Regions from separate parts of the Cupriavidus sp. 01L45 genome, predicted to be linked through region 2. Evidence: predicted binding sites of a transcription regulator. Region 2 holds the regulator's gene; each other region holds the start of a gene.
The links. The regulator FNR, encoded in region 2, switches genes on or off when oxygen is low (the NO sensors DNR and NnrR bind a similar motif). The targets are predictions, from matches to a motif close to TTGATNNNNATCAA.

Region 1 (7,094 bases), on a different contig from region 2:
GGCCATCACCACGCCCAGCGCGGTGCGGCGGTCCCAGTCCAGTTCGATCTCGTCGAGCTTGCCGGTGACCGCGTGCTCCATCACGTCGACCAGGTCGGTCTTCAGGCGGGCCAGGATCGGCTGGGTTTCCGGGTCGCCCATGCGGCAGTTGAATTCCAGCGTCTTGAGGTTGCCTTCGGCGTCGATCATCAGGCCGGCGTAGAGGAAGCCGGTGTAGACGATGCCGTCCTTTTCCATGCCGCGCACGGTCGGCATGATGATCTCGCGCAAGGCGCGGGCATGCAGCGCGGGCGTGACCACCGGCGCCGGCGAATACGCGCCCATGCCGCCGGTGTTGGGGCCGGCGTCGTGATCGAGCAGACGCTTGTGGTCCTGGCTGGTAGCCAGTGCGAGGACGTTCCTGCCGTCCACCAGCACGATAAAGCTGGCCTCCTCGCCTTCGAGGAATTCCTCGATCACCACGCGCGCGCCGGCATCGCCGAGGCGGTTGTCGGCCAGCATCATGTCGACCGCGGCGTGCGCTTCTTCCAGCGTGGCGGCAACCACCACGCCCTTGCCGGCGGCCAGGCCGTCGGCCTTGATCACGATCGGCGCGCCCTGCGCGTCGATGTAGGCATGCGCCGCGGCGGCGTCGTTGAAGGTCTGGTAGGCGGCGGTCGGGATGCCGTGGCGCTGCATGAACGCCTTGGCGAAATCCTTGGACGATTCCAGCTGGGCCGCCGCTTGCGTGGGGCCGAAAATGCGCAGGCCCTTGGCACGGAAGATATCGACGATGCCGGCCGCCAGCGGCGCCTCGGGGCCGACTACCGTGAAATGCACGCCCTCGCGCTCGGCAAAGGCGGCCAGCACTTCCGGATCCGTCAGGGGCACGTTCTGCAGACGCTTGTCGAGCGCGGTGCCGCCATTGCCCGGCGCCACGTACACCACCTGCACCTTGGGCGACTGGGCCAATTTCCAGGCCATCGCGTGTTCACGACCACCCGAGCCGACAACCAATACTTTCATGATCTACTGCCAGAAAAAATGACGCATGCGAAATGCGAAAAGCGGCAGCCATGGCTCATCGAACCGCGCTGCCGCCGTGAGGCGAGGTCTTGCCCGATCCCGCCTTACTCCTCGATCACCGCGTTGGTGAAGACTTCCTGCACGTCGTCCAGGTTTTCCAGGGCGTCGAGCAGCTTTTGCATCTTGACGGCGTCGTCGCCGGAGAAGCTGACTTCGTTCTGCGGCTTCATCGTGACGTCGGCCATCTCGGCCTTGAAACCCGCGGCTTCCAGCGCGGCCTTGACCGTGGCGAAATCGTTGGGCGGGCACAGCACTTCGATCGATTCGTCGTCGTTGGTGACGACATCGTCGGCGCCGGCTTCCAGCGCGACTTCCATCAGCTTGTCCTCGGCGGTGCCGGGGGCGAACAGGAACTGGCCGCAGTGGGTGAACATGAACGCCACCGAGCCTTCCGTGCCCATGTTGCCGCCGTTCTTGGAGAAGGCATGGCGCACTTCGGCCACGGTGCGGGTACGGTTGTCGGTGAGGCAGTCGACGATGATGGCCGCGCCGGCCAGGCCGTAGCCCTCGTAGCGGATTTCTTCGTAGTTGGCGCCTTCCAGGCCACCCACGCCGCGCTGGATGGCGCGCTGGATGTTGTCCTTCGGCATGTTCGCGTCCATCGCCTTGTCCATGGACAGGCGCAGGCGCGGGTTGGAATCGGCATCGCCGCCGCCGAGCTTCGCGGCGACGGTGATTTCCTTGATCAGGCGGGTCCAGACCTTGCCGCGCTTGGCGTCAGCGGCGGCTTTCTTGTGTTTGATATTGGCCCATTTTGAGTGACCGGCCATGATTCTCTCCGAAGCGCAAAACGTTTGATGCGCGCGCCCTGACGGCGCGCGCCGGCCGTGCCGGGCGAACAACGGGTGATCGGCGGCACGGCTGGATGGTGTTGTGTGTCTGTGAGCCGGCCTGGGGGCTGGCTATAATCAGCCCAGCATTTTATCACGCGGCCCCGCCGCCGCCGGTCCCGCGATCACGGGGGGCGGCGCACGGGCGGGGACGGTCGCGGCGATGCCGCTGTGCTGCCTGCCAACCAGAGAAACCATGGCCGAACCCATCCTCATCGCCAAGAACGCCGAGCTCGAACTTGCCCTGCTGCCCGAGATGGGCAACCGGCACGGCCTGATCACCGGCGCCACCGGCACCGGCAAGACCGTGACGCTGCAAAGCCTGGCCCAGGGTTTTTCGCGGCTGGGCGTGCCGGTCTTCATGGCCGACGTCAAAGGTGACCTGACCGGCATCTCCCAGCCGGGCAAGCTCTCCGACAAGCTCAAGGCGCGCCTGGCTGACCTGGGCCTGCCCGAGCCGGCGTGGGGCGCCTGCCCTACCACGCTTTGGGACGTCTTCGGGCAGAAGGGCCATCCCGTGCGGGCGACGGTCTCGCATATGGGGCCGCTGCTGCTGTCGCGCATGCTGGACCTCAACGACACCCAGCAGGGCGTGCTCAACCTGGTATTCCGCATCGCCGACGCCAACGGGCTGTTGCTGCTCGACGCCAAGGACCTGCGCGCCATGCTGCAGTACGTGGGCGACAACGCCGGGCAGTTCACCACCGAATACGGCAATATCTCGGCAGCCTCGATCGGCGCCATCCAGCGCGGCCTGATGGCGCTGGAATCGCAAGGCGCCGATGCGTTCTTCGGCGAGCCCATGCTCAACCTGGATGATTTCATCCAGACCGAGAACGGGCAGGGCGTGGTGAATATCCTGGCCGCCGACAAGCTGCTGAATTCGCCCAAGCTCTACGCCACCTTCCTGTTGTGGCTGCTGTCGGAACTGTTCGAGAAGCTGCCCGAGGCCGGCGATCTCGACAAGCCCAAGCTGGTGTTCTTCTTCGACGAGGCGCACCTGCTGTTCAACGACGCGCCCAAGGGCCTGCTCGACAAGATCGAGCAGGTGGTGCGCCTGATCCGCTCCAAGGGCGTTGGCGTGTATTTCGTCACGCAGAATCCCGTCGATATTCCCGACACGGTGCTGGGGCAGCTCGGCAACCGCGTGCAGCATGCGCTGCGCGCCTTCACGCCGCGCGACCAGAAGGCTGTCAAGGTGGCGGCGACCACCATGCGCGCCAAGCCAGGCCTGGACCTGGAGAAGGCGATCGGGGAACTCGGCGTGGGCGAGGCGCTGGTGTCGCTGCTCGACGCCAAGGGCATTCCCGGCATGACGGAACGTGCCTGGATAATGGCGCCCGGCAGCCGGATCGGCCCCATCACCGATGACGAGCGCAAGCAGTTGCTGGCTGCGTCGCTGGTAGCCGGCACCTACGAGCAGGCGATCGATCGCGAGTCGGCCTACGAGAAACTCAAGGGCCGGGCGGTCGCGCCGGCGTCATCCCCGTCCACCGCCGGCAACGGCGCGCCAGCGCCCACGGCAGGCCAGCCGGAGCAGGCACCCGCACAGGGTGGCGGCTGGCTCGACCAGGCGGGCGAAATCTTTGGCGGGCTGACCAAGGGCACCGGCAAGACCGGGCGCGGCGATTCCATCCTGGAGTCGATGGCCAAGTCGGCGGCGCGCACGGTCGGCTCGCAAGTCGGGCGCGAGCTGATCCGCGGCGTGCTGGGCAGCCTGCTGGGTTCCGGCAAGAAGAAATAGGCGAAAGCCGGACGGCGCCGGCGGCCGGTTCAGCGGCGTTGCGCCGCCGCCTCGTCTTCCCGCATCTTGCGCAGGAACAGCCGGGTGAAGAACCACCCCATGCCGATGATGAAGCCAATGACGCCGAGGCTCATCAGCCCGGTGCCGGTGGTAAACAGGATCTTCAAGGCTGCCATCTGGGTCTCCCTGGTCAGGCACGGCACACCGGATCATGTGCCGTTGCCGCCAGTCTAGGCAGACCCCTCGCCGCGCGGGTTGAGGCGGATCAAGCCGGGCGCAGAGAGCGCGCGGCCTGATCCGTTTTCAAGGGAACGCTCAGTTCTTGGTCCCGAACAGCCGGTCGCCGGCGTCGCCCAGGCCCGGAATGATGTAGGCGTGCTCGTCCAGATGGCTGTCCAGCGAGGCCACGAACAGCTTCACGCCTGGGTGTGCCTTCTGGAAGACTTCCACGCCTTCCGGCGCAGCCACCAGCGCGACGAAGGTGATCGCCTCGTCCGCGACGCCGCGGCGCTTCAGCACGTCGACCGCGTGCGCGGCGGAGTAGCCGGTGGCGACCATCGGATCGCACAGGATAAAGCTGCGGTCTTCCACATCGGGCAGGCGAACCAGGTATTCCACGGGGCGATGCTGGTCATCTCGGTAGACACCGATATGACCGATGCGCGCCGAAGGAATCAGCTCGACCAGGCCGTCGCTCATGCCCACGCCGGCGCGCAGCACCGGCACGATGGTGAGCTTCTTGCCGGCAATCACGGGTGCATCCAGTTCGACCAGCGGCGTCTCGATGTGACGCGTGGTGAGCGGCAGGTTGCGCGTGATTTCATAGCCCATCAGCAGCGTGATCTCCCGCAGCAGTTCGCGGAATGTGCGCGTGGACGTGTCCTTGTCGCGCATATGGGAGAGCTTGTGCTGGATCAGCGGGTGATCGAGGATGTACAGCTTGGGGAAACGCGGATCTTGCTTCATGGCGGGTAGGCGGCTGGAGTGGGCGCGAAGGCCCGGTGCAGCCGGATTGTAATGGATGCGCAGCCGCGCGCCCCCGGCAGTGTCCCGGCCGGCAGCGCGCGGGGCCCGCCGCTCAATCCACCGAGATGCTGGCGCTCTTGGCGACCTTGCCGAATTTCTCGTACTCGGACAGCGTCAGCGACTGCAGTTCCGCCGCGCTCGAGCCCTTCGGGTTGAAGCCCGCCTGGACCAGCTTGTCCTTGACGTCCGCATTGCCCAGCGCCTCGACGAAGGCGGCATTGAGCGCCTGCACCACCGGCGCGGGCATGCCGGCGGGCCCGTACACGCCGAACCACGGCTCGACAGCGTAGCCAGCCAGGCCGGCCTCGGCCAGCGTCGGCACATTCGGCAGGGCGGGCGAGCGGCTCTTGCCGGCCACGGCCAGCGCGCGCAGCTTGCCGCCCTGGATGTGCGGCAGCGAGGCGGGCAGGTTGTCGAACATTACCTGCACATGGCCGCCCAGCATATCGTTGATGGCCGGGCTGCTGCCTTTGTATGGCACATGGGTAAGGCCCGCCTGCGTCATCTGCGAGAACATCGCGCCGGCCAGGTGCATCGACGTGCCGGTTCCCGCGGTCGCGTAGGTCAGGCCGGGGTGCGCCTTGGCATAGCTGACCAGTTCCGACACGGTTTTCACCGGCAGGCTGTTGCTGACTTCCAGCACGATGGTCGAGGTGCCGAGCAGGCTCACCGCGGTGAAGTCCTTGCGCGGATCGAATGGCACGTGCTTGTAGATATGCGGGTTGAGCGCATTGGTCGAGATCGCGCCGAAGCCGATGGTGTAGCCGTCCGGCGCGGCCTTGGCGACCGCCTCCATGCCGATATTGCCGCCCGCTCCGGGGCGGTTTTCCACCACCACCGGCTGGCCGAGCTTCTCGGCTACTTTCTGGCCGACGGTGCGCGCGACCAGGTCGGTGGTGCCGCCTGCGGCATAGGGCACGATAAAGCGGATCGGCTTGGCGGGGAAATCCGCGGCGCTGGCGGCGCCGGGCAACCAGCCGGCCGCGAGCGCGGCCGCCGCGGCCACGGCGGCCATCAGCGGGCGGGCGCCATGCTGGCCGGTCCGCGGCGCGCGACGATTGCCGCGGAAGGCGAAGCGAGGGGACACTAGGGAAAGGGGTGCTGCCGTCATGAGTGAATGCTCCTGGTTCTTCTTATTGGGCACGTGTCGCACGCGCCGAGCGGCGAGCTTACGGCAGTTTCAGGATGCCTGCCAGCGGCGCCGTCGCCGCCATCCGGTCGAAACCGGAGCCAGGCAGGAGAGGGTGCGTTGCATGGGGGATTCCTCAAGGAAGGTGACATCGCCCAGCGGCCGCACGCAGGGCAATGGGCGCCGGATGCAGTTGACTCTTTTCGAATACAATGGCTCGCGTCTTCAGCGGTCCGCCTTGCCCTCGGCGGCGCGCGGCCCTTCTATCCGGCTTTCCCGTGTCAGCATCCCAGCTCTCCAGCACCAGCAGCGTGTCTCCCGCCCAGCCGGCATCGCAGCGCGCCGGCCTTGCCGTGGCCGCCGTCGGCGCCATCCTCTTCTCCGGCAAGGCGATCGTCGCCAAGCTGATGTACCGCTACGACGTCGACGCGGTCATGGTCATCAGCCTGCGCATGCTGTTCGCCGTGCCGCTGTTCATGGCCATCGGCTGGTGGCAGTCGCGCCGGCTGCCGGCGCTGTCCTGGGCCGACCGTGGCCGCATCGTCTTCCTTGGCATCATCGGCTACTACCTGTCGAGCTTCCTCGACTTCCTCGGGCTGCAGTACATCACCGCAGGGCTGGAACGGCTGATCCTGTTCCTGACGCCATCCTTCGTGCTGCTGGCCAGCGCGGTGCTGTTCAAACGCAGCATCAGCACCCGGCAATGGCTGTCCTTGCTGCTTGCCTATATAGGCATCGTGCTGGTTTTCGCGCATGATCTCGACGTGAGCGGCAGCGGCGTGTGGCTCGGTGCCGCGCTGGTGCTGGGCAGCGCACTCACCTATGGCATTTACCTGATTGCCTCGGGCGAACTGGTGCAGCGTATCGGGTCGCTGCGGCTCGTGGCCTATGCGATGTGCGTTTCCACCGCCTGCTGCGTGGTGCAATACCTGGTGCTGGGACGTCCGCTGGCGGCGCTGTTGCAGCCGGCGCCGGTGATGTGGCTGTCGCTGGTCAACTCGGTGTTCTGCACGGTGCTTCCGGTGTCGCTGACCATGGTGGCGGTGGCGCGCATCGGCGCGCCGATGGCGTCGCAGGCGGGCATGCTCGGGCCGGTGTCCACCTTGTTTCTCGGCTTCTGGCTGCTGGGCGAGCCGATCACCGGCGTGCAGCTTGCCGGCAGCGCATTGGTGATGGGCGGGATATATTTACTGTCGGCGCGCCCCGGAGCCAAGGGGCGCGGCGGTGCGAAGGGCACGCAGGATAACAAGCAGGCGGGTGGCCGCCTCGATGACACAAGGAGTCGATGAGATGGATCTAG
Region 2 (7,094 bases):
TCCGCGGCGAGTTCCTGCCAGCGGCCGCGCTTAAGGCCGCGGGGCAGCAGGAACTGACCGTACCGGGTGCGAATCAGGCGCGACACGGTCAGGCCGACGGCCTCGAACATGCGGCGCACTTCGCGATTGCGGCCTTCGGTCAGCGCGACGTGATACCAGTGGTTGATGCCCTCGCCACCGCCGTCGGCGATGCGCAGGAAATTGGCTTCACCATCGTCAAGCTTGATGCCATGCAGCAGGCGCTGGCGATCCGCCTCCGCCAGCTCGCCCAGCGTGCGGACCGCATACTCGCGCTCCACGCCGTAGCGCGGATGCATGAACTTGTTGGCGATATCGCCCGAGGAGGTAAAGATCAGCAGCCCTTCGGTGTTGAAGTCCAGGCGGCCCACGGCCACCCATTTCCCTGCCTTGATGCGCGGCAGGCTGTCGAACACGGTCGGACGGCCTTCCGGATCCGACTGGCTGACGATCTCGCCCGCCGGCTTGTGGTAAAGCAGCACGCGCGGCGGCTTGGTCGACACACGGCGATGGATCAGCTTGCCGTTGACGCGGACCTGATCGGCCGGCAGGATGCGTTGTCCAATATGGGCCGGCAGGCCATTGACAGAAACGCGCCCCTGCAGGATCAGCTCCTCCATCTCGCGGCGCGAACCCAGGCCGCCCTCGGCGAGCACTTTGTGCAGCTTGGGCGCATCGTCATCGGCCGAGAGCTCGCGCACCGGCTTTACCTTGGCACGCACACCGCTGGTATCTTCCTGGTCGTACTGGCCGGAGATGACGAAACGAAACAGGTCTTCGCCACCTGCGGCTGCAGCCGCGGGGGCCTTCTCGGGCACGCCCGGAGCCTGGCGCTGCGTGCCGCCCCTGCCTTTGTTTCCTTTGCTTGCCTGGCGCGGGCCACCCTGCTGCCCCTCGGCACTGCCGCGCCTGGCCGCGCCCTGCGGCTGCTGGCCTTGCTGCGGCTTGCGCTTGCGCGCGCCGTTGGAGTTGGCGCGGGCACCGTCGCGCTGGCGCTCTCCAGCGGCTTCGCCGCCGGTTTCGCTCGCACCTTCGGCAGTGTCGCCGCCGAACGCGCGGCGGCCTCGCGGCGCCGGGCGTTCGCCCTGCTGCTCGCCGGCCTGCACGGACTCGCCTTCGGCGGGCTTGCGCTTGCCGCGCGTACGCCCCTTTCTCACGCCATCGCCACGCGCGGATTGCGCGTCCGGTGCGGCTCCCGCGTCCGGACCGCCAGCGAAGGCAAGTGCATCGCCTTCCGCGGCACGCCCGCCATCGCGGTCCTGCGTGGCCTGGCGGCGCGTGGCCACCAGATTGCGCAGGCCACGGCGCAGGCCCTTGCGGCGCGGCGCGCCTTCGGCGCCATTGCCGGCATCGCCGGCCGGCGTATCCGCCTGGCGGACGTCTTGATCAACAGAATCGGACAAGGTATTCACATTCGGATGTTGCATGGTGTTCAGTTGGACACGCGCTCGTCGTGCTCGCTGGGGTGCGCCGGATTCGTCTTGGACGCCCCCGGGACTTCGGACTCCTGCTCGCCGGAGGCCACTTGCTCGTGGTAACCGTTGGCGGGTGCTTCCGTTTGCTCATTTGCTTCGCCGTCGTCGACGGCATCCTCCACGGCTGTGCCGTCAAGCCGCGCCCCCATGGGCCCGGCGGACACCAGTTCGCTCTCCGGCCCATCATCCGGCTCGGACACCGCGGGTACTTCAGCCTCGGGCACGGCTTGCGCTTGCACCGAGGCGTCCTTCTTTTCAAATGCTTCCACCAGTTCGGCGATGCCATCCGTGGCACCGGCATCGAGGACACCGGGGACGGAGCGGGTCAATTCGCCAGCATTGGACACATCGGCGACGGCAGCGCCAGCGCCGCCCGCAGGCTCCTCGCCGGCCTCCGCGAACGCTTCTTCGTCGCTTCCGGCCGGCAAAGCGGGCACAGTGCCCAGGGCCTCGAAATCTATGGGCTCCTGGTTCAGCAGCGCGGCTTGCGTCTGCGCCTGGACATCCTCCAGCGGCGGCAACTCATCTAGCGAGCGCAGGCCAAGGTCATCAAGGAAGTTCTTGGTGGTAGCGTACAAGGCCGGCCGGCCCGGTACGTCGCGGTAGCCGATCACCTCGATCCAGCTACGGTCCTCGAGCTTCTTCACGACTTCGGTGCTCACCGCAACACCGCGGATTTCCTCGATATCGCCCCGGGTGACCGGCTGCCGGTAGGCGATGATCGCCAGCGTCTCCATGACCGCGCGGGAATATTTCGGCGGCTTTTCAGGATTCAGCCGGTCCAGGTATTCGCGCATGACGGGGCGGCTCTGAAAGCGCCAGCCGCTGGCCAGCGCCACGAGTTCCACGCCGCGCTGCTCCCAGTCGCGGCGCAACTCTTCCAGCAGCACCCGAATGGTGTCGGCACCGACGTCGTCGGCAAAAAGCCGGCGCAAGTCATTGACGCGCAAGGGTTCCTGCGCACAAATCAGCGCGGTCTCGAGGACGATCTTCGCCTCTTGGGTATTCATGTGATTGCGTGCAGCCTGTCTTTGCACCTGCGCCCCGGACAAACCCGGACGCACTGGAGATTGCGGGTTCAGCGGTTGGAATTGCCACCGCCATCTGACCGCGCAGCCAACCACAATGCTTGATGCATGCAGTCGTGCGCTTTCTTTTTTGCATCGGGTGCCGGACCTGCCCGGCAGGAGATCGCCCGGCCACCGGCTTTACCTGCCGGTCGACGGAGCCCTTGCGTCGCGCCTTCCCCCTGATGTGGCGGACCTGTCCGGCACGACGTCCGTCGCTCCGGGTGCAAGAAAAATACGGATATCGGGCCTGCTTGGCCTATTTCACCCCGCCCTGCCGTGGCTGGTCTTTTGAACCAAATAATCTTTTGAACCGGACGGCGGATTGGGAACGGTCCCTGGCGGTAATACGTGCTGGAGGGTTCCTGGCATGCATCCCCGAGTGCGAATGCTACCTGACGATGCCACGATGAAATACGCTGCGCGATATCGCTGTTCTTGCGATTGTATGGCATTCCCTGGCAAACCTGCAACCGATTCACACAGGCATCTGCCCGACAAAGTGCGTAATGCGCCATGAAGCGGCGTATCAGAAGACCAGACAGAAGCCGTGCGCGGCCAGCGTCTCTGGCAAAAGCAGCGCGCGCGCCACCCCGACGACACCAAAGGCAGCCACTGCCAAACCGGCAAGGGTACGTACCGCCGGGCGGCYCGACCACTGCCTGAGGTAGCCGGACAGGCCCGAGATAACCAACAGGTTTGGCAAAGTGCCCAGTCCGAACACGGCCATCACCAGCGCACCCGAAGGGGCGTTCCCGGCCAGCAGCGCCATCGCCAGGGCGCCATAGACCATGCCGCATGGTACCAGCCCCCAGGCCAGCCCCATGCCGTAGCGGCGCAGCAGCCGCCCCTGTGGCAGGCCCAAGGGCGCCAGGCGCACGCCCACGGCGGCAAGAAAACGGAGCAAACCGCCAGCGCCGCGCGCGGCAAACCGCTCCAGCCAGCCAGCCCCCACGGCGCGCCCACGCAACATCCATAATCCCGACATCACCAGCATCATGCTGCCGATTCCGAACAGCCAGCGCTGCAGCGGCAAGTACTGGGCCTTCCACACACCGGCGCCCAGGGTACCCAGCAAGGCGCCCAACAGCGCATACATGCTCAGCCGCCCGGCATGCATCACCAGGAGTTCGAGCAGCCAGTGGCCTGGCCGGCGCAGGATGGTGGCCGGCACACGGGCCGTGCCGCCTTGCTCGGCCGCAAGCGCAATGCCGCCACACATGGCCGCGCAATGCACACCACCTAGCAAAGCCAGGGTAAAAACGCTGAAGAGCACGCCTACGGTCAACTTCTCCTCCCAATCACATCGCCTGGCGCGGTAAAATGCGCCCTACGCGCCCCCGCGACTCCAAGAGGCGCTATCAACATGAAGCCCAGCGCCCGCGCACATCCGCGCAATCGCAAATCATGACGACGGGCACGGCAGGCGGCGCCACGCAGATGGCAGGCCCCGCCAGACCCGCGCCAGGCTAATGTGGATAGCGCTTCCAACCGACAGCTCTCAACGTCAAGCTTTCAACTCAATGCGCCTGCCACACGCGCTTGAGTGATTGCGCTAAACCGACAGGCCCCAATTGCTAACATCCATTCCCATTACCGAGATGTCGCCCCGCTGCTCCACTTGCTCGCTGGGACAGCTCTGCCTGCCCGTCGGCATGTCGCAGCAGGACCTCGAAAAAATGGATTCGCTGGTGCAGGAGCGCGTGCGCGTACGCAAGGGCGAGACCCTGTACCGCCTCGGCGATCCGCTCACCGCCGTCTATGCGATCCGCTTCGGCACGCTCAAAACCCACCTGACGATGGAAGATGGCCGCTCGCAGATCACGGGCTTCCACCTCCCCGGCGAAGTCGTCGGGCTCGACGGCCTTGGCGAAATGCAGCACGCGTCCGACGCCACCGCCCTTGAGGATACCGAAGTTTGCGTGGTGCGCTTCGGCGACCTCCAGTCGCTGTCCGGTGCGCTCCCGTCGTTGCAACATCAGTTCATGCGGCTGATGAGCAAGGAAATCTCGCAGGACCAGGTGATGCTGATCACGCTGGGCTCGATGCGCGCCGAAGAGCGGCTTGCCGCCTTCCTGATCAACCTTTCGGAGCGCCTTTCCGCGCGCGGCTATTCGGCCTCCGAGTTCGTGCTGCGCATGAGCCGCGAGGAGATCGGCAGCTACCTCGGGCTCAAGCTCGAAACCGTCAGCCGCCTGTTCTCCCGTTTTGCGGAAGCCGGGCTGATCCAGATCCGCCAGCGGCACGTCAAGCTGGTCGACATGACAGGCATCAAGCAGATCATCAACAAGTCCTGCTAGTCCGGCAGGCATCGACCGGCCGCGCGGAGTTTCCCGGCTCCCGCGGCATTGGCAGCCGCCTTGCCTTCCTTGCGTGGTGCCAATACCACGTCGCGCCGGCCTGGTCACGACACTCCTGCTCCGCCGCCCCCTGCCCCGCGGCGCGAAGACGCGCATCGCGCTCACTCCAGTTCGTCTGTCTCCGCCAGCCGCGTGGGCATGGTGTAAAGCGTCAGGCCGCTCGACAACGAACAAAGCACCCACGCGACCAGGAAGCCCACGGTGTAAACCGCCTCCCGCGACGCCTCGACCGGCTGTCCGAAGAAGCGCAGATCGCCGGGATCGACCATCGAAAACACCAGGGCGGTCGTCAGCCCGGCTACCAGGAAGCCGGGCCATAGCACCCACATCAGCCAGCGCAGTCTCATGGTCACCTCGCCTGCGCCGTGGCCGGCTCAGCCTGCCGCCCGATACCCGTCTTCTCGACCACCAACCCGTGCCGCGATACGCCATCGACAACGGGCGGGTCCGGGTGCGTCATGGCCAGCCAGATCGTGACCCCGCAGGCCACCATCGCCAGCAAGGGCCCGCTCATCAGCAGCCATGGCCAGGGTTCCTTCCACCAGGGATTGCTTTGCTGCATCATCAGGCCTCCTCTAGATTTCTCGGTTCAAAGATTGCGCGGTACGATGAAGCTGGTGCCCTGGCTGATTTCCGCACCGCCCCCACTGTCATCTCCTGTCGCAGTGACCGTCACCTGGATCTTGTGGGTGCCCTGGCCAGCGGCTTCGATCGGCACGCGCACGCGAATCGGAATCAGGCGGTTTGAGGTGGGCTCGAGATTGCCGGCAGCGTGATCGTATTCCACGGCCAGGCCCTTCAGGTCATCACTGTCCGCGCGAATGGCCACATGCATCGGCGCCTCGGTCGTGTTGATCAGTTGCAGGCGATACACGTTCTCGATCCAGCGTCCCTCCACTTCCCTGCCCAGCGCGCCGCGGTCGCGGATGATATCGACCTTGAGCGGTGTGCGCATGGCCAGCGACACCGTGAAGCCGGCAACCAGGGCCAGCCAGATCACGGAGTACACCACCGTGCGCGGCCGGAACAGACGCTTGCGCGCCTCCGCCTCGGGCAGCACGCTGCGCATGGCGTTCTCCGAGGTGTAGCGGATCAGCCCGCGCGGATACGCCATCTTGTCCATGACCTGGTTGCAGGCGTCGATGCAGGCGCCGCAACCGATGCAGTCGTACTGCAGGCCGTCGCGAATATCGATGCCGGTGGGGCAGACCTGCACGCAGATGCTGCAGTTCACGCAATCGCCCATGCCGGCGGCCTGGTGGTCCACCTTGCGCGAGCGGCTGCCGCGCGGCTCGCCGCGGCCCACGTCATACGTCACCACATACGTGTCGCGATCGACCATCACGCTCTGGAAGCGTGCATAAGGACACATGTACTTGCACACCTGCTCGCGCATGAAGCCGGCGTTGCCCCAGGTGGCGAAGGCGTAGAACAGCATCCAGAACGTTTGCCACGGCCCCAGCGACAGGCTGAGCACGTGGCCGCCCAACTCGCGAATGGGCGAAAAGTACCCGACGAAGGTAAAGCCGGTCCATAGCGCGATCACGATCCAGAGCGTGTGCTTGGTGGCCTTGAGCCGCAGCTTGCGCGCGCTCCACGGATCGCCATCCAGGCGGATGCGGGCAAAGCGATCGCCTTCCACATGCCGCTCGATCCACATGAAGATTTCTGTGTACACCGTCTGCGGACAGGCATAGCCGCAGAACAGGCGACCCGCGATCGCCGTGAACAGGAACAGCGAGAGCGCGGAAATCACCAGCAGCACGGACAGGTAGATCACATCCTGCGGCCAGAGCACCAAGCCGAAGATGTAGAACTTGCGCGCGCCGAGATCGAACAACATGGCCTGGCGGCCGTTCCATTGCAGCCAGGGCATGCCATAGAAGAACAGCTGGGTCAGGACCACCATCCAGACCCGCCAGCTCGAAAACGCCCCTGTGACTGAGCGCGGATAGATCTTGCGGCGGACTTCGTACAGGGTTTCATCCGAGGTTTCCCCATCCCCCGTGGCGGATGCGGGCTCCCGCAGAGGCCCCCAGGCGGCTCCGTGCTTTCTCAGCGGTTCCGGTTCCGGGGCATTCATGGGCGATCACCCCCAGCGGCACGCAGGCTCCACATGCTGGCGTCGCCGTTCATTGCCCGCTCCCCGCGGGGGCTGCCCCATTGTTCGACAG
Region 3 (7,094 bases), on a different contig from region 2:
GCCAGGCGCGTTCGAACTGATCGTGGGCGCCACCACCGATCCGGTGTTCGGCCCGGTGGTGCTGTTCGGCCACGGCGGCACCGCCGCGGAGCGCATCGCCGACCGCGCCATCGCCCTGCCGCCGCTGAACGTCAGCCTGGCGAAAGATCTTGTCAGCCGCACGCGGATTGCGAAGCTGCTCGACGGCTACCGGGACCAGCCGCCAATCCGGCACGACGCCCTGTACCAGGTCCTGATGCAACTGTCGCAACTGCTGTGCGACCTGCCGGAAATCGTTGAGCTCGATATCAATCCGCTGCTGGCCGATGGCGCCGGCGTGCTGGCGCTGGACGCGCGAATCGGCGTGGCCCCCGCCATGCAGCCTGGGGCCGCCCGCCTTGCCATCCGCCCCTATCCCAAAGCGCTTGAGGAAACGGTGACATGGCACGGCGCACCATTGCTGCTGCGCCCGGTGCACCCCGAAGACGAGCCCGCTTACCAGGCATTTTTCGCCGCCCTGGCGCCGGAGGATATCCGCATGCGTTTTTTTTGCATGATCCGGCAGCCGCCGCACACCCAGCTCGCACGCATGACCCAGATCGACTACGCACGCGAGATGGCGTTCGTCGCCGTCAGTCCGGCAGGCAGCGGGCCGAAGGCCATCCTGGGCGAAGTAAGGGCCGTGGCCGACCCCGACAACCTGCGTGCCGAGTTCGCCGTGACGGTGCGCTCCGACTGCAAGCGCCAGGGCATCGGCGGCCTGCTGCTGCGCAAGATGGTGGCCTATTGCCGCGCACACGGCACGCGGGAACTGGTCGGGACCACGCTGGCGACCAATACGGCGATGCTCCGGCTCGCCGAAAGCAGCGGCATCCACGTTCTGCGCGGCGACCGGCCGGCCAGCGACGGCGTGGAACTCCGCCTTTTGCTGACGGAGCCATCCGCGGCCAATGCGCCATGACCGGTCCGCCCCGCCATGGCCGGCTCCTTTGGCGAGCAGAATGCGCAAGCCGTCGTGATCGCCGAACCCTTCTAGCGCGGCCGAAGTGCGCGCGCCCTTGCTACAGCGCGCCATTGGTGTGATCTACCTGCCAGAATCGGAGCGAGCAAGCCACTATTTCGCCGCCGCCATTGCAGCGGCTGTATTGCGGACTCACCTTGCGGACACCCCTTGGCGGGTCCGGACGCGGGAAAAACCGGCGAGGTTCATCGCCTGCCGCCCGGCGCCCCGAACATGTGCTCCTGCTTGCGCTGGCATGGCGTGCAGCGCCTGGCGGTGGGGTACGCTTGCAGGCGCGGAAAGGGAATGGGCTCGCCGCAGTCCTGGCACGCGCCGTAGCGCAGCTTGCCGATGCGCGCCCGCGCCGCTGCAATGTCGGCCAGTTCCATGCGGTAGTGCTCGGTCATCGCATCGTCCATGCGCTCCCCAGCGGTCTGCCCGGCAAGTTCGGCGTTGCCGCCCGGCTCGGCGCCCGCGGACACAGTGCGGGTCACGGCCACCGCATCCATCTGGCCGCGGATCCTTTGCTCGATGCCGTCCAGCAAGGCAACCAGGCTGGAGAGTTGCTCTTTGGTCAATTCGGACATGGTGCACTCCCGGTGCGCGTCGAGGCGAGTCCACTCAATGATGCAATGACGCCGGGCCAGCGGCTTGCGCCAGATCAAATGTCGTGATGCGGATCTTGTCGCCCCCAGCGGCATCCCGGATAACGCCGGGGGCGGCAGGGACCATGGCGCCGGCCCTGGGCTTGGGCGGCCGCCACCATTCGGATCCTGCCGCGCAGCCCGCGCAAAGGATGGCCGCAAGGCAAACCGCGAGGCCGCGCAAACGCGCGGCGCCGCTGCCCAAGCCCTCATCGGAACGTTTCATCCGCATTGCCGCTCTCCCGTCGCCGGCGCAGCGGCTGCCGGCATGAAGCATCCGCAGCGTTGCGCGCCAGACCCCTGTGCCGCTTCAATATAGGCGGGTAGCCGCCGCCCGGCTTGATCCCCGTCAAGCTAGCTTCCGGTGGCCCGCATAGCATGGAAGCATGACCTGTCCAGAGTGCAAACAGGGAGACAGCTACCCAGGGAGATCCCAGCATGGATTCGGCGGTACTCACGCAAGCCCTGATGTGCCCCGCGGCCTACCCGCACCCGGTAGACAAAGTCAGCCTCATCGAGACGCACATTTCGCAAGTCTTCCTGGCCGGCTCCTTTGCTTACAAGGTGCGCAAGCCTGTGCACCTCGACTTCGTCGATTTCTCCACGCTGGCCGCGCGTAAAGTGGATTGCGAGGCCGAAGTGGAATTGAATCGCAGGATGGCGGCGGCGCTCTATCTCGGCGTGGTACCGGTCGTGGCGGGGCCATGCCAGCGCGATGTCCGCGTGGAAGGTACTGGCGAGGCGCTGGAGTTTGCGGTGAAAATGCGCCGCTTCCGGCAGCGAGACCTGCTTTCCGCCATGGCGGAGACAAATCGGCTGACCGGTCTCCATATCGAAACGCTGGCCCGCCGGCTTGCGGCGATCCACTTGGCTGCGCCCGTGGCCGGCGACGGCACCGGCCACGGCACGCCGGCGCGGATCACGGCGGTGATGGAACAGGCCTTGGCCGGCGTCGCCGCTCTCGCCTCCGGCACGGCTGCGGCGGCACGCGTGGCGGCGCTCCTGCGCGAACGGGCCGCGGCCCTGCAGCCCGCGTTTGCCAAACGGCTGGCAAGCGGTCATGTGCGGGAGTGCCACGGCGACCTGCACCTTGGCAATATCGTCATGATCGATGGCGCGCCCACGCCTTTTGACTGCCTTGAGTTCGATGCCGGGCTGCGCTGGATCGACACGATCAGCGATACCGCCTTTCTCTTCATGGATCTGCTGCATGCTGGCCGGCAAGACCTTGCCTATTGCCTGATCAATACCTACCTGGAATGCAGCGGCGACTATGCCGGCCTGACCGTGCTGCCGTTCTACACGGCGGTGCGCGCCGTGGTGCGCGCGCGCGTGCTGCTTGAGCGGGCGCGCCAGCGCAGCGTGGGGGGAACCAGCACCGCCGAACAAGCGGCGGCGACGCAGGTGCGCTGCAACGATCTGCTTGCGCTGGCCTGTGGCGTCCTGACGCGCCGGCCGGGCGCGATTATCATCATGCATGGCCTCTCCGGCAGCGGCAAAAGCACCGTTTCAGAGCAACTGGCGCTGGCCGCGGCCATGGTCCGCGTACGCTCCGACGTGGAGCGCAAGCGTCTGCCGCGTGGCAACCCCACGCTGCGTCATGATCATTACTCGCCTGGCGATACCGCCCGCGTCTACCGGCGGCTGCTGGGAATCTGCCGGCTTGGCAGCGGCGCGGGCGTTCCGATGATCGCCGACGCGACCTTCCTGGCGCGCGAGCAGCGGCTGCGTTTCGCATCGCTGGCCGCGCGCCGGGGCGTGCCTTTTTCCATCGTCGATTGCAATGCCGACCTGGCTACCCTGCGCGAACGCATCGCCACGCGCGCGCGCCAGGGCGGCGACCCGTCCGACGCGGACCTTCAGGTGCTGGAGTGGCAACGGCGCGCGCAAGAGCCATTGGGCAGCGACGAATGGGGCCATGTGGTGCGCATTGCCGGCGCCGGATCAGCCGGCTGATGCGGGTCAGGCCGCGCGATCGATGCCGAGCCGAGCCCGAAGCGATATCGCTGAACGAGGACCAGGTGCCGTTGCCGGCGCGGAATGCTGGGCTTTCCCGTCAGCGCCATAACGCAGTAAGCGCGGTAAGCGCAGTAAGCAAGGGCGCTGAGGCAACAACGCGGTAGCGCGCGGGCGCGGCGGCTCAGGCCTCTTTCGGCGAAAGCCACGCAGGCCGCTGCGCGCTCCCGGCACGTCCGTTCGCGGCTTCCACCTGGTCCGCGAAGGCGCGCAGGTCCGGCAGTGCCGCCCCGCTGGCCACCTCGCTCTGGCGCAGCGCCAGTACCGGCGACGACGGCGCCGCGGCCAGGCGGGAAACCTCCGCCGCCGCAGTGAAGGCGCCTTGCCGCGCCATCACGCAGATCACCGAGGTCTCGCAGGTCAGCGGCAGGTGGTCGCGCAGGAAGCTGCGCATGGGAGCGGCAAGGTGGCCGACCCAGACGGGCGCGACGATGACAAGCCGCCGGCACTTGTCCAGCGCCGGGCCGGCGTAGCGGTAGCCTACGCGCCGGTGCAGCACGATATCGAACACGCAGCGCGCATCGCCCAGCAAGCCGGCGCGGCTGGTCTGGTCGCTGACCTCCGCGAGCGGCCAGCCCGAATACGCCGCCAGTGCTTCCGCGGCCTGCCGGGCCGTTCCGGTGCGCGAGTAATAGACGATCAGGATGTCTTCCATCAATGGCTCCTCAACGCTGGATCCGGGTAGTCCGCGTGCCGGCCAGCGACAGGTTGATCATGATGCTGGCGTACTGCATGACATTCCCGCGCCGCTGGTGTGCCAGCAACCAGTCTGGGAAGCGTCCGGAGGGGGACCATTGATTCACGTCAAGCCAGTTGCCACGCTTTTGCCCGCTGACGCCCCGTTACGCCGCGGCCGGGGGCGCATGCACCAGCAGTACCGGCTGGCGGCATTGCCGCACCAGCCCCTCCGCCACGCTGCCCATCAGCAGGCGCCGCACGCCGCGTCGCCCGTGCGTGCCCACCACGATCAGCTCGGCATGCGTTTGTTGCGCCGCCTGCTCGATCGCGCTGGCGACGTCGCCCAGCGCCAGCGGCTCGTCCACGATCAGCGTCTTGCATGCCACCTGCTGCGCAGCGGCCTTGGCCTTGGCCTCGTCCAGCAGGGACTGCCCGCCTTCGAGCAGGCTGGCGCGCAGGTCTGTCAGGTCGACATAGCCAACCTCGTACCTGAGGTAGCTGTTATCGATGACATGCATCACGGTGACTTCCGAGCCCATCGCGGCGGCCAAGTGGAGAGCCTCCGCCAGCGCCCGGTCGGCCGATTCGCTGCCGTCCACGGCAACCAGGATCTTGCTGTACATCCTCTACCTCCCGCACCCGCGGCAAGCCCGCTTTCAACATTTCCAGTCTGGACGTCCGCGCGAAGTCCATGTTGATTTGGATCATGGCTTGCGCAGCTTTCCGGGGGCACCGCCTTGCGTGCCCCGTTGACGTGGATCAGGCGCCGGCGGCCGGCATGGCCTAGCATGAAATCCGGGCGCCTCATGGTGAGGCCGCGGAGGATGGCAATATGCAGGATTCAATGCGCGCGATGGTCTTCGACGGCGCCGGACCGGTTCTGCGCCTGGCACGCGTGCCGGTACCGCGTCCGGGCCCTGGCGAGGTCCGTATCGCCGTAAGCACTTGTGGCGTGTGCCGCACCGACCTGCACATTCTCGACGGCGAACTCGCGCACCCCAAAAACGCGCTGATTCCCGGACACGAGATCGTCGGCAGGATCGAATCCTGCGGCGAAGGCGTGAGCGGCCTCGCCCCTGGCGACCGGGTCGGCGTACCCTGGCTCGGGCAGACCTGCGGGCACTGCGGCTTCTGCGCGGCGCAGCGCGAAAACCTGTGCGACACGCCCCAGTTCACCGGCTATACGCGCGACGGCGGCTATGCCGAGTACGTCGTGGCAAACAGCCGCTATTGCTTTCCCATCCCGGAGCGCTACGACGACGTGCATGCGGCGCCCCTGCTGTGCGCGGGCCTGATCGGCTACCGCACGCTGCGCATGGCCGGAGACGCGCGGCGTATCGGCATCTACGGCTTCGGCGCGGCGGCCCACCTGGTGACGCAGATCGCAGTGGCGCAGCAGCGCGAAGTCTTCGCCTTCACGCGGCCCGGCGACCCCGCCGCCTGCCAGCTCGCCCGCGACACCGGAGCCTGCTGGACGGGTCCCAGCGACCAGCCCGCGCCACGGCCGCTCGATGCCGCGCTGATTTTCGCGCCGGTCGGCGCGCTGGTGCCGATGGCGCTGCAAGCCGTCGCCAAGGGTGGCACGGTGGTCTGCGGCGGCATCCACATGAGCGACATCCCTGGCTTTCCGTATCGCCTGCTATGGGAGGAGCGGTCGATCGTGTCGGTGGCCAACCTCACGCGCGGAGATGGCCTCGCATTGATGGGGATCGCGCAGGCCACACCGCTGCGCACCGCCACCACCGTCTATCCGCTGGAGCAGGCGGGTGCCGCGCTGGACGACCTGCGCGCGGGCCGCCTGGCCGGCGCGGCGGTATTGCGCGTCGCCCAGGCTGCTTGACGTACGTCAATACGCCAACTGTGCCGCGCCTTATGCTGCTGGTGGACGCGGCGCCCATGCGCGCCCGCCTTGCGACATCCAGCCCGGAGGCACGGATCATGTACCAGAAAATTCTGCTCGCGGTGGACGGCAGCCGTTCTTCGGAACTGGCCCTGAGCCAGGCCATCACGGTCGCCAAGGCGACCGGCAGCGAGGTAAAGGTGCTCTTCGTCGCGGACGACAGCGATATCCTCTTCTCCGTTGGCAGCTACGATCCCGACAAGCTGATGGAAGGTATCCTTGCCGTGGGGCGCGACGCGCTGGCGGCCGCCGCCACGCGCCTGGCGGAAGCCGGCGTTCCGCATACGACCAAGGTCCTCGAGACGCCCGTTTCCCCCGGGCAGGTCTCCGCTACCATCGTGGAGGAAGCCGACCGCTGGGATGCGGACCTGATCGTGGTCGGCACGCACGGCCGACGCGGCTTCCGGCGCCTGGTCATGGGCAGCGTGGCTGAAGGCGTGGTGCACAAGAGCAACAAGCCGGTGCTGATGGTCCGCAGCGAGATCCCGGAGTGAATGCGCAACGGGGACCGCGGGCCCCATGCCGGCGGCACCTGTCCGCCGTATGGACAAGATGGATGGCTGGAATACAGGAGCCGATCCTTTGACAAGCACGCCACAGTGACAAGCGCTCCACAGTTAAGGGGCCGACCGCGCCCGACGTTTCCCCGACCGGCCATGCACGGGCAGATGCGTGGCACTTCCTTTTTCCGCCGCAACGGCGCGGCCGTGCGCGGAATCGTGGCCGGCTTGCTGGGCGCGTGGGCCTTGAGCTGCCATGCGGGCACGCTGGCCGCGGATACCACGCTCTGGTTCTCGCAGGGCCGCCCCACCGCCGAAGCACGGCAGGCGGCCGATATCCTCGCCGCCGCCGCGGCCGACGGGCTGGAACCCCGCGA
Region 4 (7,094 bases), on a different contig from region 2:
CGCGTGCGCGAAGTGTTCCAGCGTGCGCTCGCGGTGAGATAACTGTGCGGCAACAGCTTGATGGTGTCCGATGCATACAGGCTGAAGGTGGTGGTACGGCCATCGAGCGAGGCCGCGGTGGTGGGCGAGGAAGCGGGGTCCGCCACCGCCACGCGATCTGCGTTGAATGTGGCCGGCTGTGTGTCCTGGCGGTACGCGGCGCGGCTCAGCGCGGCCGCGGCGCCCAGTACCGCGCTGTGGATGTCGCCGGTATGCGACCACTGCGCGGACAGGCCATAGTCATGCGTGTTGACGGTCGAGGTATTGAACACGGCGTTGGCAGGCGCATTGCCGGGCTGGCACCCGTCGTCGCCGGCGTTGCCCTGGCAGTCGAGCAGGCGGTCCAGGTAGGCGTCGCTGACGTCGCCCGTGGTTGCCTGCGCGCGCCCCACGCGCAGATAGGCGGTCAGTGCCAGCTGGTCTTCGGCATTGAATTGGTGTGCGCCGTTCAGCGTCGCCTGGAACGCGCGTGTGCGCGCGATGTCCGGCGCGGTGTAGATGGCATTGCGCTGGACGCCATAGATGCTGTCGGGAACCAAGCCGTTGCCGGACAGGCTGCTGGTGCTGCCAAGCAGGCTCACGCTCCATTGCGTGTCCGTGGTGGAGCGGCCTACCTTGGCGAAGAGATTGCCCAGCCAGCTGCCGGAAAGTTCGCGCCATCCGTCCTCCCGGAACCCCGTGCCCGCGACGAAGGCGTGCCAGCCGTCGCCCAGCATCTGCCCGGCGCTGACATCCAGCCGCGCGCGGCCGTGGCTGCCGACGCTCAGGTCGGCTTCCACGCCGGGGTGTGTCTCGCCGGACTTGGTGGTCAGCGCCAGCGCGCCGCCGAGCGCGTTGAGCCCGTACAGCGGATTGCTGCCCGGCACCAGCGTAATGGTGCTGATGGCGGCCTCGGGGATCGCGGTCCAGTCGACCACGTCGCCCAGCGCCGAATTCTGGCGTACGCCGTCGAGGTAGAGCGCCAGACCCTGGCCCGCGCCAAGGGTGGACGAGAGCCGGTAGCCGCGGTAGAGGATGTCCTTCAGGTACGGGTTGCCTTGCACATCGTTGATCACGACGCTCTCCATGTTCTCGCCGAGGAACGATGACAGGTTGCCGGATTTGGCGCGCTCCATGTCGGCATCCGTGGCGGTCTGCACATTGCCGGGAAACGCCTCGCGCGGGATGGAGAACGAGGGCAGCGGCGCGGGCGCGACCACGGTGACTTCCTTGAGGTTGTGCACCTCGTCGGCGGGCAAGTCCCGCGGCGTTTCGGCGGCCAGAACCACCGGAGCGCCCGCGGCCAGCGCCAGCAGTGCGCACCTCGCCGCCGTTCGCCGCGCTGCGTGCGCCAGGCCTGGGCTGCGCGGTCGGGGGAGGGCGGGGAGCATTACCTTCTCCGTGAGGACAAGGACGCAAGCGCACGGATTCCGGCGCACGGTCACCAAGGCATCGCGCACGCCGACGCCGTCCAGGGTGATGCAAGTGATACTTACTGTAGTGCACGGCCCGGCGCATGCCAAATCGAACCGGCTGCCGCGCAGGCGGTTTGTCGCGGGCGCTGCATTTTTCGCCTAGAGTTTGAAGGTGCCCCCGAGAGCGCTTCGCCACGCACCACCGGGCTTTCCGAAAGGCGTGGCGCTCCGTTTTGCTGTGTCGCAGCATCGTGATCCTCACCGGATCGAGGAGTTCGCCATGCCGTTTCCCGATCGTCCCGTCTTCAGGCCTGGCCGTGCGGAGCGCACCGGCTTCGCCGGGGCCGCCGCCGTGGCTTGCGCCGGTCAGGCCGGTACGGTTGACCGGCGCCGCCGCTTGCTAAGCCGCAGTCTCGGTTTTGCCCTGCTCGCGCTGGGCGTGTTGCCCGCGCGCTTGCGTGCGCAGGCGAGCCGGGATGGCGGCCCGATTCCCATCGGTGTGATCGGCTCCGGCCGTATCGGAGGAACGGTCGGCGGCTTGTGGGTGCGCGCGGGACATCCTGTGATGTTCTCCTCGCGTCATCCGGAAGAGCTCAAGCCGCTCGTCGACAAGCTCGGCCCGCTCGCCCGCGCGGGCACGGTCGCCGAGGCGCTGGCCTTTTCCAAGGTGATTTTCCTGGCCGTTCCATACAAGGCCTTGCCCGATATCGCCGCCGAGCATGGCAAGGCCTTTGCCGGCAAGATCGTGGTGGATGCGACCAATGCCATCCGGGCGCGCGATGGCGCCATCGCGGAAGAGGCGGCACGCAAGGGCATCGGCATTACCACCGCAAAGTACCTGCGCGGCGCGCGCATCGTTCGTGCCTTCAACTTCATGGGCGCCACCAAATTCGCGAGCGAGCATCACCGCGCCGAAGGGCTGATTGCCGTGCCGATCGCGGCTGACGATCCCGCCGCGCTGCGCGTTGGCGAGCAACTGGTGCGGGATGCCGGCTTCGAACCGGTGGTGATCGGGCGGCTGGCGACGGCCGACAGCTTTGCGCCGGGCGGCCCGCTGTTCCACCAGATCGGTTCGGCCGATGCCATGCGGGCGCGCATGGCGGAGGTCAGCGGCAAGGCGGCCGCGCAGCCGAAGTAACCCCGGCGGCTGGCCGGGGCGCGGCGCTTATGCCGGCACGGGCGCGTTGACGCTGGTCTGCCGGCCCTGGAAGTCCGTCCAGCACAGCGCCTTGAAGTCGTACAGCTTGCAGCGGCGCGCGGTCTGGAAGTACCAGCGCCAGGTGAAGTTCTGGATGATGATGCGGCCCGGCAGCGCGTGTTCGAGCAGCGCCTGCGCGCGCTTGAGGCGGTACAGCGGCACGCTCATGTCAACGTGATGGGCGGTGTGCTCCATGATGTGATGCAGGGCCGCGCCGATGCCGTAGCGGAAGCGCAGGTGCACGGTGGTGGAGACGAAAGGCTGGGCGCGTGCCCACATGGTCTTGGTCTCGTACCAGGCCACGCTGGTATGGGTGTGGTGCACATAGAGCACGAAGCCCACGGTGAAATTCCATACCAGGAAGGGCACGACGAAGCCCAGGCCCACCAGCAGCGCGACCGACTGGCCGCTGGCCACCGCCAGCCAGGCCAGCGCGCCGATCCAGGCGGCGCCGAAGATCGCCACCAGCGTGCAGTCCCACATGAAGACAGCACGGCGCGTGGGCATCTGGCGGCGGCTGGGGAAGAACATCTTGAACCACCAGATCTCGACCAGGTAGTACAGGCCCGCGCCGAAGCCGTTGCGGTAGACGCGCTCCAGCGCGCGGCGCCAGCGCGGCAGCGTCTGGAATTCCTCGAGCGAGTAGGGTGCCCAGACGAAGTCGAAGCCCTTGAGGTTGGAATAGCCGTGGTGGACCACGTTATGGCCGACTTCCCACAGGCTGTAGGGCGTGAGCGACGGCAGGAAGGTCAGCCGCCCCAGCCATTTGTTGAGGCCGCGCCGGGGCGTCAGGCTCTGGTGGCAGGCATCGTGGCCGATGATGAACAGGCGGGCGATGATGATGCCGGTCAGCACGCCCGCCGCCAGCTTGGCGAGCCAGTGGGAGAACATCACCACCCCGGCCAGCGCGGCCACGAACAGCGCCGTATCCAGCGCGAACAGCGCCAGCGCGCGCGAGGTGCTGCGCTGACCCAGCGGGATCAGCCAGCCGCGGATGATCTTGCGCGAGGGCAGGGGCGCTTCAGGGGAAATCGGCTCCGGAAAGGGGGCTTGCTGCGTGGCAATCATTCAAAAACCTTCAGTTGTCGAACGCGGGGTCGGGCACCTGGCTGTGCCCGGGACTGGCGATGCACGGCCACAGGGGGCCGACGGTGTGACAGCTTAGAAGGATTGCGTGACAGGGGTGTTGATCCGGGTCAAGCCGGCGTGGCCAGGACCCGGTGCTTCCCGGTGGAAAGTGATGATTAATGCGCGACGGAGGCCGACGCGCTTGCCGGCTCGCCCATCACATAGACCTCATCGATCACACGATCGTCGCCCAGCATGGCGAAGGCGAACAGTTGCTCTTCCAGCGTCTCCGAGCGCTCGCTGCGGCGGGCGATCAGCGGCGTGGCCTGCGGATCGAGCACGATGAAGTCGGCCTCGCAGCCCGGCGTGAAGCTGCCCACGCGCTCGCTCCAGCCCAGCGCATCGGCGGCGGCGCGGGTGGCCAGGTAGAACATGCGCAGCGCGGTGAGGTGATAGCCGCCCATGCGCGCCACCTTGTGCGCGGCATTCATGGTGCGCAGCATCGAGAACGAGGTGCCGCCGCCCACGTCGGTGGCCAGCGTCACGTTGAGGCGATAGGCGTCGGACTGGTGGAAGTCGTAGAAGCCGCTGCCCAGGAACAGGTTGGAGGTGGGGCAGTGCGCCACCGCGGCGCCACTGTCGGCCAGGCGCTTGCGGTCGTCCTGGTCGAGGTAGATGGCGTGGCCGTAGAACGCGCCCGGACGCAGCAGGCCGTAGTGATCGTAGATATCGAGATAGCTGCGCGCCTGCGGGAACAGTTCGGCAACCCACTTCACTTCGTCGCGGTTTTCCGCCACATGGGTCTGGATATAGGCGTCGGGATAGGCCTTGGCCAGTTCGCCGCAGGCAGCCAGTTGCGCCTCGCTGGAGGTCGGCGCGAAGCGCGGCGTGATCGCGTACGACAGGCGGTTCTTGCCGTGCCAGCGCGAGATCAGGTCAGCCGAATCGCGCGCGCCGGACTCGGCGGTGTCGCGCAGGAATTCGGGGCAGTTGCGGTCCATCAGCACCTTGCCGGTCACCAGGCGCAGGTTGCGCCGGTCCGCTTCGGCGAACAGCGCGTCGGCCGAGGCCGTGTGCACGGTGCTCCAGGCCACGGCGCTGGTGGTGCCGTTGCGCAGCAGCTCGTCGGCAAAGAAGCCCGCCACCGCCGCAGCGTACTCCGGCTCGGCGAAGCGGCGCTCCTCGGGGAAGGTGTAGGTTTCCAGCCAGTGCAGCAGGCCGGGCGAGGGCGAGGCGATGATGTCGGTCTGCGGGTAATGCACGTGGGTGTCGATAAAACCGGGCACGATCAGCTTGCCGCGGCGGTCGATCACTTCGGCGCCGGCCGGGATCTGCGCGGCCAGCTCGGCGTAGTCGCCGACCGCGGCGACATGCCCGGCGGTGACAACCAGCACCCCGTCTTCCCAATACTGATACGCGTCGTCATGAAACTGCGGATCGCGCAGGAAGTGCAGCACGCGGCCACGGATGGCGCGGGTGATGGACGGGTTGGGGGGCGTGGTCGTCATAGCGATGTCTCGTCATGCGCCGGCGCGCGCGTGGCGCGCCGGCATCTTGGTGTGAACCGCGCTCAGGCCGTGGAGGCCGTCGCGGGCAGGGGGGATTGCCAGAAGTGGTCGACTTCGGCGAGGAAGGCGGCCTTCTGCGTGGCGGGCAGGAAGGACGCCTCGAAACTATTGCGCGCCAGCTTGTGGCCGTCGTCCGCGGTCAGCGGCAGGGCTTCGAAGGTGGCTTCCCAGTTGGCGTTCATATAGCCGCCGAAATAGGCGGGGTCGTCGGAGTGCAGCGTGACCAGCACGCCGGCTTCCAGCAGGCGGTGCAGCGAGTGGTCGCGCAGGTCGGGATAGACCTTGAGCTTCTGGTTGGACAGCGGGCACACCGTCAGCGCCACGCGCTCGCGGGCCAGCCGCGCCACCAGGGCGGGGTCGTCGATGGCGCGCACGCCGTGGTCGATGCGTTCCACCTTGAGGATGTCGAGCGCGTCCGTGACATACTGCGCCGGGCCTTCCTCGCCGGCGTGCGCCACCAGCCGCAGGCCCAGCTCGCGGGCGCGGGCGAAGACGCGGGCGAACTTCTCCGGCGGGTTGCCCTGCTCGGAGGAATCCAGGCCCACGCCGACGAAACGGTCGCGGTAGGGCAGCGCCGCTTCCAGCGTGGCGAAGGCGTCTTCCTCGGACAGGTGGCGCAGGAAGCAGAGGATCAGGCTGCTGGAGAAATCGAACTGGGTGCGGGCCTGGGCCAGCGCGTCGGAGATGCCGTCGATCACCACGCCGATGGGCACGCCGCGCGCGGTGTGGGTCTGCGGGTCGAAGAAGATCTCGGCGTGGCGCACGTTGTCGGCTACGGCGCGCTGCACGTAGGCCATCGTCATGTCGAAGAAATCGTCCTCGGTCAGCAGCACGCTGGCGCCGGCGTAGTAAATGTCAAGGAAGGATTGCAGGTCGGTGAAGGCGTAGGCTTCGCGCAGGGATTCCACGCTGGCATACGGCAGCTTGACCTTGTTGTGCTGGGCCAGCCGGAAGATCAGCTCGGGCTCGAGCGTGCCTTCGATATGGACGTGCAGTTCTGCCTTGGGCGTCAGGCGGATACGGTCTGCGAGCGCGGCATCGAGCGTCATGGGGTTCCTTTTGCGGTCTTGGTTTGCGTCGTGTTCGCCGCCTGGCCGCCGCGGTTGGCGCTCAGCGCGCCCAGATGGGCGAGACGCTGGTCGCGAACCTGCAGCAACTGGGCGACGATGGCAACCGCAATCATAGCCGGAGCCTTGTCCGTGATGCCGGAGACGCCCATCGGGCACGTCATTTCCGCAAAGCGGGCAGGGTCAATCCCGTGCTCCGCCATGCGATGCTCGAAGCGCGCGCGCTTGGTCTTGGAACCGATCAGGCCGAAATAGGCAAAGTCATTGCGCCGCAAGATCCGCTCGCACAGCGTCTGGTCCAGGGCGTGGCTGTGCGTCATCACCAGGAAATAGCTGCCGGCCGGGGCATGGTCGACCACCGCTTCGGGGATATCCGTGGCTTCCGGGGTGACGTTGTCGGGCAGGCCCGGCGGGAACAAGGTGTCGCGCTCATCCACCCAGTGCACCCGGCACGGCAGGTTGGCCAGCACCTTGACCAGCGCATGGCCAACGTGGCCGGCGCCGAACAGCACCACCTGCAGTTCATCGGGCACCATGACGTCGGTCCAGGCGCCATCGGTTTGCAAGCTCACCGAGGGCGTGACCGCCTGCGCCGCCGCGTGCCGCACCGGACCGGCCGCCGGCACGGTGCGCGTGAGCGCGCGGCTGGCGGAGAAGGCGGCCTGCACCGCATCGAGCCAGGGCAGGTCGGGCTCGCCCAGCACCTCGAAGGCGAGCTGGACCACGCCGCCGCAGCATTGGCCCAGGGCCGGGCCCAGGG

Region 1: AC1DT6_RS09350 (DUF3149 domain-containing protein) is a predicted target of FNR. The motif match lies at 3,895-3,908, and genes of this name have one in related genera.
Region 3: AC1DT6_RS36190 (universal stress protein) is a predicted target of FNR. The motif match lies at 5,012-5,025, and genes of this name have one in related genera.
Region 4: AC1DT6_RS08825 (fatty acid desaturase) is a predicted target of FNR. The motif match lies at 3,818-3,831, and genes of this name have one in related genera.

The regions. Positions count from the first base shown of each region.
Region 1 covers NZ_JBFTSG010000010.1:115,635-122,728, reverse strand. The annotation lists gene purD (phosphoribosylamine--glycine ligase) at 1-1,005, opposite strand, end outside; gene AC1DT6_RS09360 (YebC/PmpR family DNA-binding transcriptional regulator) at 1,110-1,835, opposite strand; gene AC1DT6_RS09355 (helicase HerA-like C-terminal domain-containing protein) at 2,092-3,639, shown strand; gene AC1DT6_RS09350 (DUF3149 domain-containing protein) at 3,669-3,815, opposite strand; gene upp (uracil phosphoribosyltransferase) at 3,955-4,605, opposite strand; gene AC1DT6_RS09340 (Bug family tripartite tricarboxylate transporter substrate binding protein) at 4,718-5,680, opposite strand; gene AC1DT6_RS09335 (DMT family transporter) at 6,073-7,083, shown strand; gene AC1DT6_RS09330 (SDR family oxidoreductase) at 7,085-7,094, shown strand, end outside.
Region 2 covers NZ_JBFTSG010000021.1:20,642-27,735, forward strand. The annotation lists gene rluB (23S rRNA pseudouridine(2605) synthase RluB) at 1-1,445, opposite strand, end outside; gene scpB (SMC-Scp complex subunit ScpB) at 1,451-2,503, opposite strand; gene AC1DT6_RS16280 (sulfite exporter TauE/SafE family protein) at 3,090-3,848, opposite strand; gene fnr (fumarate/nitrate reduction transcriptional regulator Fnr) at 4,135-4,860, shown strand; gene AC1DT6_RS16290 (hypothetical protein) at 5,022-5,267, opposite strand; gene AC1DT6_RS16295 (FixH family protein) at 5,270-5,485, opposite strand; gene ccoG (cytochrome c oxidase accessory protein CcoG) at 5,510-7,003, opposite strand; gene ccoP (cytochrome-c oxidase, cbb3-type subunit III) at 7,053-7,094, opposite strand, start outside.
Region 3 covers NZ_JBFTSG010000076.1:21,031-28,124, reverse strand. The annotation lists gene AC1DT6_RS36215 (bifunctional acetate--CoA ligase family protein/GNAT family N-acetyltransferase) at 1-940, shown strand, start outside; gene AC1DT6_RS36210 (TraR/DksA family transcriptional regulator) at 1,186-1,566, opposite strand; gene AC1DT6_RS36205 (bifunctional aminoglycoside phosphotransferase/ATP-binding protein) at 2,062-3,579, shown strand; gene AC1DT6_RS36200 (flavodoxin family protein) at 3,764-4,294, opposite strand; gene AC1DT6_RS36195 (hypothetical protein) at 4,305-4,442, opposite strand; gene AC1DT6_RS36190 (universal stress protein) at 4,482-4,940, opposite strand; gene AC1DT6_RS36185 (zinc-dependent alcohol dehydrogenase family protein) at 5,150-6,157, shown strand; gene AC1DT6_RS36180 (universal stress protein) at 6,256-6,711, shown strand; gene AC1DT6_RS36175 (L,D-transpeptidase family protein) at 6,886-7,094, shown strand, end outside.
Region 4 covers NZ_JBFTSG010000010.1:6,368-13,461, reverse strand. The annotation lists gene AC1DT6_RS08835 (TonB-dependent receptor) at 1-1,409, opposite strand, end outside; gene AC1DT6_RS08830 (NADPH-dependent F420 reductase) at 1,714-2,571, shown strand; gene AC1DT6_RS08825 (fatty acid desaturase) at 2,599-3,699, opposite strand; gene guaD (guanine deaminase) at 3,876-5,207, opposite strand; gene AC1DT6_RS08815 (adenosine deaminase) at 5,270-6,316, opposite strand; gene xdhC (xanthine dehydrogenase accessory protein XdhC) at 6,313-7,094, opposite strand, start outside.